2 regions of the Paenibacillus sp. GCM10027630 genome follow, and region 2 is predicted to be linked to the other one. Evidence: riboswitches for the same ligand, from Rfam matches in the RefSeq annotation. Region 2 holds a riboswitch; the other holds the start of a gene.
The links. A riboswitch is a leader RNA that binds a small molecule or an ion and turns the genes downstream of it on or off. The one in region 2 is predicted to bind cobalamin.

Region 1 (6,027 bases), on a different contig from region 2:
ATCATCTGACGCAAGGGCGGCTGGGATGGAATGTGGTAACGTCTTACCTGCCCAGCGCTGCACGCAATTATGGACTGGACCGGACGATTCCACATGACGAGCGCTACGAAATGGCTGACGAGTATTTGGAGGTTTGCTATAAGCTGTGGGAAAGCAGCTGGGAAGATCAAGCTGTTGTGAGCGATGTGGAAACCGGGACGTATACCGATCCCGACAAAGTGCATGAGATCAACCATGAAGGCAAATATTTCAGGCTTCCCGGACCTCATCTCAGCGAACCTTCCCTGCAGAGAACTCCAGTTATTTATCAGGCGGGCAGCTCGGTAAAAGGCAAGACATTTGCGGCAAAACATGCGGAATGTGTGTTTCTGGGAGCTCCTACTGTGGAAGCATTGAAGCAGCATATCGCGGATATCCGCGCCCAGGCACAAGCAAACGGACGTCAGCCTGAGCACATCAAGATGTTTACCGGTTTGTCGGTCATCGTTGGCCGAACAGAAGAGGAGGTTCATCAGAAGGTGAAGGAGTTCGAGAGGCTTCGCAGCGTCGAGGGAGTTCTCGCCCATTATGGAGGCTCCAGCGGCTATGATTTATCCCGTTACGGCCCTGATGACTATCTGGAATATGTGGAAACCGATCACGGCCAGACGGCTGCGTCAAGATTCACCAAGCATAATAAAAAAACAGTGGGCGAAATTATCGAAACCTTCAAAAGGCTAGGCGGACAGTCGCCGTTCTTTATTGCAGGAACACCGGAGCAGGTTGCTGATAAAATCCAGTACTGGGTGGAGGAAACAGGGATAGATGGCTTTAACCTAACGCAGTTTCTTTCTCCAGGGTCTTTCCGCGAATTTATCGAGCTGGTCATCCCTGAGTTGCAGCGAAGGGGATTGTATCGTACCGAATACGAGGAGGGGACCTTCCGTGAGCGCCTGTTCGGCAAAGGTATCCATCTGACTCCGAATGGTCATCCTGCAGCCTTGATCCGTCAGCAGACTTTTAAAGAATCTGTGACCTTATAGATAATTCAATATATAGGTTTAGGGGTAACCTCATGGTTGCCCTTTTATTAATTAGTAAGTGGTGTGATATTTTATACATACAAACAAGGGGTACAGGAGTAATCTGTATGGTATAAGGAAAATAACAGGTTGATTGGAGGCCCTAAAAATGAGCATGCCCTGCAAATCACAGGCTGCTTCGGAGATTGCTCTTGAAGCTGAGCTGCCTAAGCTGCTGGACCGTTTGAAGCAAGACCATGCCGAATTGCTGCAGGTTCTGATGGATTTGGAAAACCAGGCGAGTCAGACGGAGCAGGAGGCCGACAAGAATCGTGCGATAAGCTCTCTACTGCATCTAAGACTCTGGACAATGGGATTCAAGGAAGAGCTGAATCGGCACTCAGAGTGGGAGGAGCGGGAGCTATTTCCATTGCTGAATATTTGTTGCCAAGGACATAATGCTCTTTCGGTCACACCGACCTTATGTGATCTGGAGAAGGATCATCAATTGGCGATGAATTACATGGACGCCTTCTTGAGAGCTGTGCATGCACTGAAATCGGATTCGGAAGCAATGCCTGTGAAACAAGCGGCGGCTTATTTGACTCATGCATGTCGCATTCTAATAAAGCATTTGGAGCAGGAGGAGCGGCTCATTAATCCAATGACTGACCAAGTATCCAATGATATTCATTATTTTTCATATGATTAAACTTTTAAATTTATGAACTTCGGATGACTTCCATTATTTACTGTGCTACAATAGCTTGAGCTATATTTATTATTTTAACAATTGAATATTTGTGGGAACAAGGTGCTTCAGCTTGCTGAAGCTTAAAAGGGAAGTTCGGTGTAAAACCGACGCGGTCCCGCCACTGTAACGGAGGAGTCATAGCGACAATGCCACTGATCTTTGTGCACAAGGATTGGGAAGGCCGCTTATGATGTGAATTCCGGAGCCAGGAGACCTGCCTGTTCTGACAACACTGCTTTGACCTACGGAAGATAGGGAAGTGTTTAGACGACCGTCGTTTATTTCATCATATATAAACAGGACATCTTTACCTTTTTTTTCTGAGGTAGGGATGTCTTTTTTTTGTATGTATTTTTTGTTTTTAAGTATGTATTGACGAAGCAAAGAATTATGAGTAAGATTTTAATTGTAATTATTACGAATAAACTAGGTAAATCAGGAGGCAATTTTTTTATGAGATCCAGATCCAATTCCAGTCGTCCAAAGTACAGCGGTTTTCTTGCACTTATTGTTATTATTTTAGTCACATTGTCGGCTTGCCAAAGCTCATCATCCACCAGGCCAACCGGTAATGGTCAGTCCACAGATACCAAAGATGCGTCCGCTGCCGGAGAGGCCAAGGAGCAGGTGTTAAAATACGTCACCTTAAATATGCCCCGCTCTTTGGATCCTGTCCATATTGATGCACAGCGGATTACATCAGATGGAATTGCTGAACCTCTCGTTATGCTTAATGATGATGGATCTATAAGACCATGGTTAGCGAAATCTTGGAAAAACCTGGAGCCAACACTGTGGGAAGTGGAATTACAGCCTAACGTAAAATTTTGGAGCGGTGCGGTCATGGATGCTGCTGCGGTAAAAGCGGCACTGGAGCGTCATCAGAAGCTTAATAAACGGGGACCCTCACAAATTGGCGGTGTTGAGTTTATCGTAAAAGACAGCCTGCATCTACAGCTCAAAACACCTAAGCCAGACCCTAACTTTATTTTCAAGCTGAACGGATTTGCAATACATAATGCTGAGGAAGCGAATCGTCTCGGAGATAAGTTTAATTCACAAGCCGATCTGACTGGCTTTATGAAGCCTATTCAGTTTACTCCAGGCGAACTGCTCATTGCTGAAGCGTTTCCTGGATATTGGGGAGAAAAGCCTAAGCTGCAGCGGCTGGAGGCAAGATTAGGAGCTGACGCACAAGCGCGGCTGCTTGCATTGAAGAATGGCGATGCTGATGCGGATATGAACGTGGAAGTTGAACAGCGGGTGTCTTACGAGAAGGACCCGAAATTCGCCACTTACTTCCCAATCGGACAGACGACTAATCTATGGTTGAATATGAAAAAGGTACCGGCGCTTCAAGATAAAAATGTTCGGATTGCGCTGAATTTAGCCGTTGACCGCAAGGAGCTTATCGAAGGTGTTAGCCGCGGATTTGCGTCCAAAGCTACAGGGCATTTCCCGGCGGGACTTCCATATGCGATTTCGACAGGTACAGAGACGGACAAGGCCAAAGCCGAGAAGCTTCTGGATGAGGCTGGCTGGAAGAAAGGCTCTGATGGAATCCGTGCCAAGGACGGGCAAAAGCTGAAGCTGAAAATGTTGACTTACACGGTTTTTCAACCATTGGCAGTAGCTTTGCAATCGCAGCTCAAAAATGTAGGCGTTGAGATTGAATTAAATCCGGTCGAAACAACGGCCTCCAACCAAATGATGCTGGACGGCAATTTTGATACGGCTACTTATTGCTCTTGCGGAACGGCAACCGGCGATATTGGCGGTCAATTGTACTCCTACTACCAATCAGGCGTTGCATCCAATTACGGGGGATACAGCAATCCCGTGGTGGATAAGCTAATCAGTCAATTGACTTCGGAATTCGATGCTGCGAAACAAGTGGATTTGGCTAAACAGATCCAAACCCGCGTCCAGGAGGATGTTCCGATCATTTATTTATTCAATAATACACGTTGGGGCGCTGCCTATAACAGTAAAGTGAAAGGCATCGATAAAAATTTACAAACTAGAATCGTCCCTGGGATGTACATCTCCAAATGAAGCTAATCCGTTATTTGATCCTGCGTATACTTCTTACAGTTCCGGCTTTGTTAGGAATTACTCTTCTTATTTTCTCACTGATTCGTTTTATACCGGGTGATCCAGCGCGAGCGATTCTGCTTACGATGTTCGATCCTAGTACGAATCTCAGTGATTTGGAGAAGGATGCAGAGGTTCTGCATAAGCAGCTGGGTCTTGATCAGCCCTTCCCTGTACAATACGGGAGCTGGTTATGGAAGATTATTCGCGGTGATTTGGGCGTATCCTTCCGGAGCAAAACGCCGATTCTCGATGAGCTGCTGCATCGCTTTCCGGCAACGCTGGAGCTTGCAGGGGCTGCGCTTATAATTATGCTCGTGATCGCGATTCCATCAGGGATCGCGGGAGCGGTATATCACCGTAAGGCTGTGGATCATGCAACAAGGGTTATTGCATTGATTGGTGTGTCTGTACCGAGTTTTTTTCTTGGTTTGGTGCTTATGTATACCTTGTCTGTGAAGCTGGGCTGGCTTCCAACAATGGGAAGAGGCGGGGGCGATCACCTGATCCTGCCAGCTTTGACGCTAGGCATAGGGCTATCGTCAGTTACGGCGCGCTTGCTGCGAACAAGCCTGCTCCAAGTGTTTTCGCAGCGATATATCATATTGGCGGAAGCCAAAGGGCTGCATCGGAGAACGATCCTGTTCAAGCATGCGCTGCCTAATGCACTGCTTCCGGTGTTAACTTCGTTCGGGCTTGTTATAGGAGGACTTATCGGTGGAACTGTCATTATCGAGACTGTCTTTTCATGGCCAGGTGTAGGGCGGTATGTAGTGGATGCGATTACCGGGAGGGATTACCCCGTTATCCAGGCTTTTGCTCTGCTGATGGCTCTTGTTTACATCTTGTTGAATTTGGCTGTTGATGTTATTTACCGGTGGATGGACCCGCGGGTCAGATTGGAGCAGGAGGGACAGCATGGATAACCGATTTCGCAAACGTCTCTTCTATTCTTTGAAGACAGATCCGCTGGCCATTCTTTTATTGGTCATTATTGTGGCAATTGTCGTGATGTCTATCGGCGGGGCATGGTTTTCGGGATATGATCCTGTCAAAGTTGACTACAAGCAGGCGCTTTTACCACCTTCTAGCGATCATTGGCTTGGAACTGATAATTTCGGCAGAGATGTTTTATCAAGGCTGATGCATGGAGGAGTTGCTTCATTAGGCGCTTCGATTATGGCGGTGACCCTAATTATTTCTTTGAGTCTGATTATCGGACTTGCCGCTGGATATTTCGGTGGATGGGTTGATATGGTGCTGACCCGATTGATGGACGTGCTTTTCTCCTTCCCTCAGCTAGTGCTAGCCATAGCTCTTGCTTCGTTAATGGGGCCGGGACTCAGCAGTCTGATGATCGCGGTTGCGGCTGTGTCTTGGCCATCTTTTGCCCGGATCTTTCGAAGCTACGTATTGTCAGTACGTAATGAAGGCTACGTGCAAGCAGCCAAAACCTCTGGCATTCCTGCCTGGAAAATCATTAGTACGCATGTTCTCGGTTCCATCGTCGGTCCGATACTGGTGTTGGTAACTCTGGACATAGGAAGCATTATCTTAAGTATTGCTTCCATGTCATTTCTTGGACTGGGCATTCGCCCGCCGCAGCCGGAATGGGGAGCGATGCTGAATGAAGGACGGGCGTACATTGAAGAAGCGCCATGGTTGTTTCTTGCTCCCGGGCTGATCATTTTCCTAATGGTATTAGGAACTAATTATTTGGGCGATACATTGAAGGATGCATTAGAACCCCGAGCTCTGAATATGCCCCGGCTTTTTGGCAGCAGGGGGAAAAGCAAGCGTAAGGAATCTCATGTGAGATCAACGAAGCTGCTTAAGGTAGAAGGGCTGTATGTGACAGCCGCGGAGAGTAAACGAGATACACCTAAAGCAATATTGGAAGATATTCGCTTGGAGTTGCGGCCAGGAGAGTGTTTGGGTTTGGTTGGAGAAAGCGGCTCAGGGAAAAGCACGCTTGCACTGGCGTTAATGGGGCTGCTGCGCCCTCCGCTCGAGTTAAGTGGCGGGACGATTCATCTGATGGGAGCAGACACCAAGGATTGGGAGTGGAGTGATTGGCGCCAAGCACGCGGCAGCCGGATTGCGTATATAACGCAGGACCCTATGGATTCGCTCAACCCTGTTCTTACTATCGGCAGTCAATTGCAGGAATGCTTGACC
Region 2 (6,027 bases):
CGCGACTTCTGGGCTGTGTACATATCATAGGCCGTGCTCTCAAGCAAAAACAAAAAACGGTACATAATCAGCATCACTTCCAATACTAATGCCGGCACCCGCAGCTTTTTCATAACCTGAAACAGCTCGGAAACAGGAGTGGTCAGCATTATAAAGGTCATGCATGACAAGCAGGCTATTATTCGTGTGAGTAAAATAATGGCTGTATGCACTCCATTGTCAGTCAAAAAGGCTGTCCAATGTAGAAATGTAAAGAGTATGGTGCTCGCTTGTGCAAGGGTCGACAGCTCAGTTGAACGTTGAAATTCAATAAGGATGGCTGGAACACTGGCTGCGTAAAACAAACAGGGGGCAGCGATCAGCCGCAAATAATATTTGGGCCGTATTTGGGCATAGCTGACTGTCCATACAAACAACCAGCCGCTTATAACAAGCTGTGTGACAGGATGGGACAAGTAAGACAACAGAAATAGAACGGCTGCAAACCCGATCTTCCACATGGGAGAAACGGTCCGCAGCTTGTTATTGTAAGAGAGTGAATCGATGAATTTGATCATTGTGTTTTTGTTTTGGTAGCTCTTCCTTTGAACAACCCGATTACATATCCAATGAAGCCTGCCCCCAGTGCCGCTTGTAAGGCGAACAGCATACTTTCAGTTTCTGCAGGCGGCTCCAATAATGGGGTAAACCAAGGCTTGTAAGTAGGAGACAGCGTTGCAATCATTTCCTCGGCAGCCCCGTCTGCGCCCCCGAATTCCCCATTGACAAGTAATAAAGGGAGAGCAGCTAAGAGGATAACTGCACTTATAATTAAAGCGTTCTTAGTGCCGGTTTTCATGATTTTTGAACTCCTTTCATTTTACGCTGCAGCAATGATAATTCCTCTGAGCTGTAAGCTTGCAGCCAATTCCAGATCAAGATAGTGAGCAACCCTTCGCTGATTGCGAGAGGAATCTGTGTAAAGGCGAAGATCGCTCCGAATTTGCCGAAGGACGCAGCAATTCCGCCTACCTCTGCTGGAAAAGCAATTGCCAGCTGGAACGCTGTAACGACGTAAGTGGACAGATCTGCAAGCGCCGCAGCCAAAAAGATGGCAAGCCGTTGTTTTCCTGTGCTTTTCATTATCCATTTATAGACGCCGTAACCAACCATTGGACCGGCAACGGCCATCGAAAAGGCATTAGCACCAAGGGTGGTTAAGCCGCCATGCGCCAGAAGCAGCGCCTGAAACAATAGGACGATAGAGCCGAGTACACTCATAGGCAACGGTCCGAACATAACAGCACCAAGACCTGTTCCTGTCGGATGGGAGCTGCTCCCCGTTACGGACGGGATTTTGAGCGCCGAGAGAACGAAGGTAAAGGCTGCCGCTAATCCCAGCATAATTTTCAACTCCGGAGTTTCCTTCGTAATTCGGGTTAAAGCTCTTAGGCCTAGAATGAAGAAAGGAATAAAGACCGCCCACCAGAAAATAGCCCATCCTACAGGCAGAAATCCTTCCATAATGTGCATAGCATAGGCCGATTGAGGCTCATTAAATGTCAGGTACACCGTAAATCCCAACACTAAGAGTGAAGTGCTTAGCCATTTTTTTGTTTGCATTGTGAAATCCTCCTGATTCAAAAATAGGTGAAAAAACTAAAAAACCAATCCCTTTGGAATTGGTTATGGGTACGCGGCAATAGACGACAGCAGGTGGAAGAAGCTGAATCCATGTTCGTACACCGCTCCTTTCCGCGAAGGCCTGTGGGTGTGCTAATCAGGTAGGTCTCCTGGCTCCCGGCTCCTCATCATTCTCCATCTTCCCCGATATGCGTTCATCGAGTGATACATTGGAAAAAAACTCCCCGGTTACAGTGGCGGGACCGCTCGGGATTTGCACCCGATTCCCTGTTATCCTTTTTTAATACAAAGGCACCTGACTAGTAAATATGCGATTTTTTTAGCTGCAATCTAAGTCTATTCGATATGAACAGGCTAATTCCTTTTTTGTAACATAATTTTTTGAAAAAATAACACGGGGTAGTGACTCGGAATTTCAAGTGTGTTACTATTTTAATGATTCGTGCTACTGGGTGATTTTTCTATTCGTGAATTCATCATAGGCTTGTGGACATGAAAACAGATAAAAAGGATTAGGAGTGGGATAGTGTGAGAAAGAGATTTGCATTTATTTTTATTATCAGTTTGATTGCAGCAATGGTAATGAACGGTTGTACAGCGAAACCGAAGGAAGAATCGTCTAAAGCTGCTAACGAATTGGTTCTGGCAGTCGGTGGTGAGCCGGAAGCTGGCTTCGATCCTACAACAGGTTGGGGACGTTATGGCTCTCCGCTTTTCCAGAGTACTCTGCTGAAGAGGGACTCTGATCTGAAAGTTGTAAATGATCTGGCTACTGGTTATGAAATCGGAGATGGTGGATTGGTTTGGACAGTTAAGCTGCGTAAGGACGCCAAGTTTTCTGACGGTAAACCCTTGACGGCTGCAGATGTCCAGTATACCTACGAGACAGCGTCCAAGAGCGGTTCGTCCATTGATCTCAGCTACGTGTCGAGTGTAGAGGCGGTAGATGATTACAGTGTAAAATTTACTTTAAAAGAACCTAATTCCACTTTTATTCAAATGCTAGTCGCGACTGGAATCGTACCCAAGCATGCCCATAGTAAGGATTATGCCCAGAAGCCTATAGGGTCAGGGCCTTATAAGCTTGTGCAGTGGGACAAAGGACAGCAAGTCATCGTAGAGGCTAATCCGGATTATTACGGTACCAAACCTGTGTTCCAAAAGCTGACCTTCTTGTTTCTGAGTGAAGATGCAGCATATGCAGCAGCAAAGGCCGGGAAGGTTGATGTCTCTTATATTCCCGCTGCATTCAGTAAACAGCCTGTCACCGGGATGCGGCTGGAGACTGCCCGTACTGTAGACAATCGCGGAATCATGTTCCCTTACGTAAAGTCCGGCGCCAAAACCAAGGACGGCAATCCGATAGGTAATGATGTAACCTCTCAATTATCCATCCGTAAAGCTATTAATATCGCTATCGACAGAAAAGCTCTTGTACAAGGAGTACTGGAAGGACATGGAACGCCGGCATTTACCATCAATGACGGTTTGCCTTGGTTTAATCCGAAAGTGGTCATCACTGATGCCAATTTAAAAGAAGGGCAGCAAATCCTTGCCAATGACGGTTGGAAGGACAGCAACGGAGACGGCATTCTCGAAAAGGGCTCCTTGAAGGCCGAATTCAGTCTCTTGTATCCTTCGAACGACGTTACCCGCCAATCTCTTGCGATTGCCGCAGCTGATATGATCAAGCCGCTTGGGATCAACGTTAAGGTTGAAGGAAAGAGCTGGGATGAGCTGGGAAAGCTTATGCATGCGAATGCTGTGCTTTTTGGCTGGGGAAGCCATGACCCGACAGAGGTATACAGTGTTTATAGCAGTAAATACAGCGGCATTGATTATTTGAATCCAGGTTACTATACGAATCCGACTGTCGAGAATTATATGAAGCAAGCATTGCTTGCTCTAAATGACAAGGATGCCAATGAATTCTGGAAAAAAGCTCAGTGGGACGGCAATACAGGGTTAAGCGCGCTAGGAGATGCACCTTGGGCATGGCTTGTCAATATCGATCATTTGTATTTGGTCAAGGATGGGTTGGATATCGGCAAACAGCAGATTCATCCTCACGGACACGGTTGGCCGGTTACCAGCAACATTGAGGAATGGCGCAAAAAGTAAGCAGGGGGATGTCGTTGATGCATAACATCATGTTATATGGACTGCAGAAAAGCTTGAAGCTGATTATTCTGCTGCTTGCGGTAAGCGCCCTCTCATTCGCGCTAGTCGAATTTTCACCAATCGATCCTGTCCAAGCTTACGTGGGAGCAGATATGCTGCGAGTTAGTCCTGAGCAGCGTGAGGCCATAGCAGCACATTGGGGATTTGACCAACCGCCTGCTGAGCGTTACATACGCTGGATTACTTCATTGATCGGTGGTGACTTCGGTATGTCGATGATATACCGAAGCCCTGTGCTTGAAGTTATCCAGCAGCGGTTTCTCAGCTCGGCTGCTCTGATGGGAACGGCTTGGCTCTTATCCGGCATTATTGGTTTTAGTGTTGGTGTCGTTGCCGCTATGAAAAAGGGTACGTGGATAGATCGGGTGATTCAGTGGTATTGTTATACATTGGCTTCAACGCCCACCTTCTGGCTTGGGCTTGTATTATTGCTCCTATTTGCTGTGTGGCTGGGCTGGTTTCCCATTGGCTTGGGCGTTCCGGCAGGTGTATTGGCCCAAGATGTTACGTGGCAGGACCGGATGGTTCATATGTTTTTGCCTGCTCTTACCCTAAGCTTTACCGGTATTTCTACTATAGCACTGCACACCCGTCAGAAGCTGATATCTGTGTTAGACAGCGATTATATTCTGTTTGCCAGAGCGAGAGGAGAGAGAGGGTTTACTTTGTTCTGGAGACATGGCTTGCGCAACGTGGCACTGCCTGCGGTTACGCTCCAGTTTACCTCCTTCAGTGAATTGTTCGGAGGAGCCGTGCTGGCTGAACAGGTTTTCTCCTATCCCGGGCTCGGACAAGCAACAGTAGAGGCTGGACTGCGCGGAGATGTACCGCTGCTGCTGGGCATCGTGCTGTGCAGCACGTTGTTTGTTTTTACCGGAAATTTATTGGCCGATCTTATATACCGTAGGGTAGATCCGAGAATGAGGGAAGGAGATGTCCTATGAGCCGAATAAACGAAATGGCGAGGAGCGGTTTTTTCCATCTGCCCAAGCTTCATCGAAGACATAAAACATGGCTGTCTGCTCTTTTCACAGCTGTGTTATTAACGGCAGTTTGGCTTGGATCTTCGCTGCTTGGAAACGATAATCTATCCATCAGCCTGAACTCCCGCAACCTGCCGCCATCGTTGGCGCATCCTTTTGGCACCGATTGGCTCGGGCGGGATATGCTGACGCGTACACTCAAAGGGCTTGTCCTAAGCATCAAAACAGGTATGCTCGCAGGAGCGGTCAGTGTCATAATTGCTGCTCTATTGGGGCTGCTGGCGGCTACTATGGGCAAGATCACGGACCGTTTAATTACATGGCTGATCGACCTGTTCTTGAGTGTCCCTCATCTTGTTACGTTAATTCTGATTGCTTTTGTAATGGGAGGCGGGGCAAAGGGGGTAATAGTAGGTGTAGCGTTGACCCATTGGCCGAGCCTTTCCAGAGTTATTCGCGCTGAAGTCATGAACCTTCGAACCGCTGAGTATGTGCAGGTATCCCGACGTTTAGGCAAATCCCGCTGGTGGATCGGTACGAGGCATATTTTACCGCATTTGCTTCCACAGCTGCTGATCGGGCTGCTGCTTATTTTTCCGCATGCCATACTGCACGAGGCTGGCGTTACCTTTATAGGAATGGGATTGTCTCCGCATGAGCCTGCGATCGGGATTATTTTATCGGAATCCATGAGATATCTTTCTACCGGGATGTGGTGGTTAGCTGTATTCCCTGGATTATGCTTATTAATTATTGTGATTGCTTTTGGCCGATTAGGTGAAAATCTTCGACTGCTTGCTGATCCGAACAGGGCTCACGAGTAGACAGGTTGATTCAATGACTGGAGTAACCCTTAACTGTTTAGCCGTAGGTAATTAAGGAGAGACGTAAGCGGAGTGGCAGCAAATATTCAACAAGTAATCAACAAGAGTGAAGGAGGGGCTGCTATGTCCTTGCTTAAGGTTAACGATTTATGTGTAGGATTTACCCAATATATTAGTCTTTTGCGCCAAAAGCGTCTTCAGGTTATACATAACCTCGAGCTTGCTGTGGATGCAGGTGAAGTAGTTGCAGTAATTGGCTCCAGTGGTTCGGGTAAAAGTATTCTGGCTCATGCGGTATTAGGCATTCTTCCAAGCAATGCTCATGTATCCGGCAATATCTCTTTTGGAGGCGAGGAGCTGACTCCGTCCAGACAGGACAAGCTGCGGGGGAGCGAGATTGCATTGATTCCCCAATC

Region 1: another riboswitch for cobalamin. It lies ahead of ACFQ0C_RS22710 (ABC transporter substrate-binding protein); the one in region 2 lies ahead of ACFQ0C_RS38725 (energy-coupling factor ABC transporter permease).

What each region holds. Positions count from the first base shown of each region.
Region 1 covers NZ_JBHTGY010000047.1:15,594-21,620, reverse strand. The annotation lists gene ACFQ0C_RS22720 (LLM class flavin-dependent oxidoreductase) at 1-1,022, shown strand, start outside; gene ACFQ0C_RS22715 (hemerythrin domain-containing protein) at 1,171-1,713, shown strand; cobalamin riboswitch at 1,796-1,991, shown strand; gene ACFQ0C_RS22710 (ABC transporter substrate-binding protein) at 2,209-3,810, shown strand; gene nikB (nickel ABC transporter permease) at 3,807-4,775, shown strand; gene nikC (nickel transporter permease) at 4,768-6,027, shown strand, end outside.
Region 2 covers NZ_JBHTGY010000098.1:250,561-256,587, reverse strand. The annotation lists gene cbiQ (cobalt ECF transporter T component CbiQ) at 1-557, opposite strand, end outside; gene ACFQ0C_RS38730 (energy-coupling factor ABC transporter substrate-binding protein) at 554-838, opposite strand; gene ACFQ0C_RS38725 (energy-coupling factor ABC transporter permease) at 835-1,602, opposite strand; cobalamin riboswitch at 1,746-1,937, opposite strand; gene ACFQ0C_RS38720 (ABC transporter substrate-binding protein) at 2,200-3,744, shown strand; gene ACFQ0C_RS38715 (ABC transporter permease) at 3,762-4,748, shown strand; gene ACFQ0C_RS38710 (ABC transporter permease) at 4,745-5,611, shown strand; gene ACFQ0C_RS38705 (ABC transporter ATP-binding protein) at 5,735-6,027, shown strand, end outside.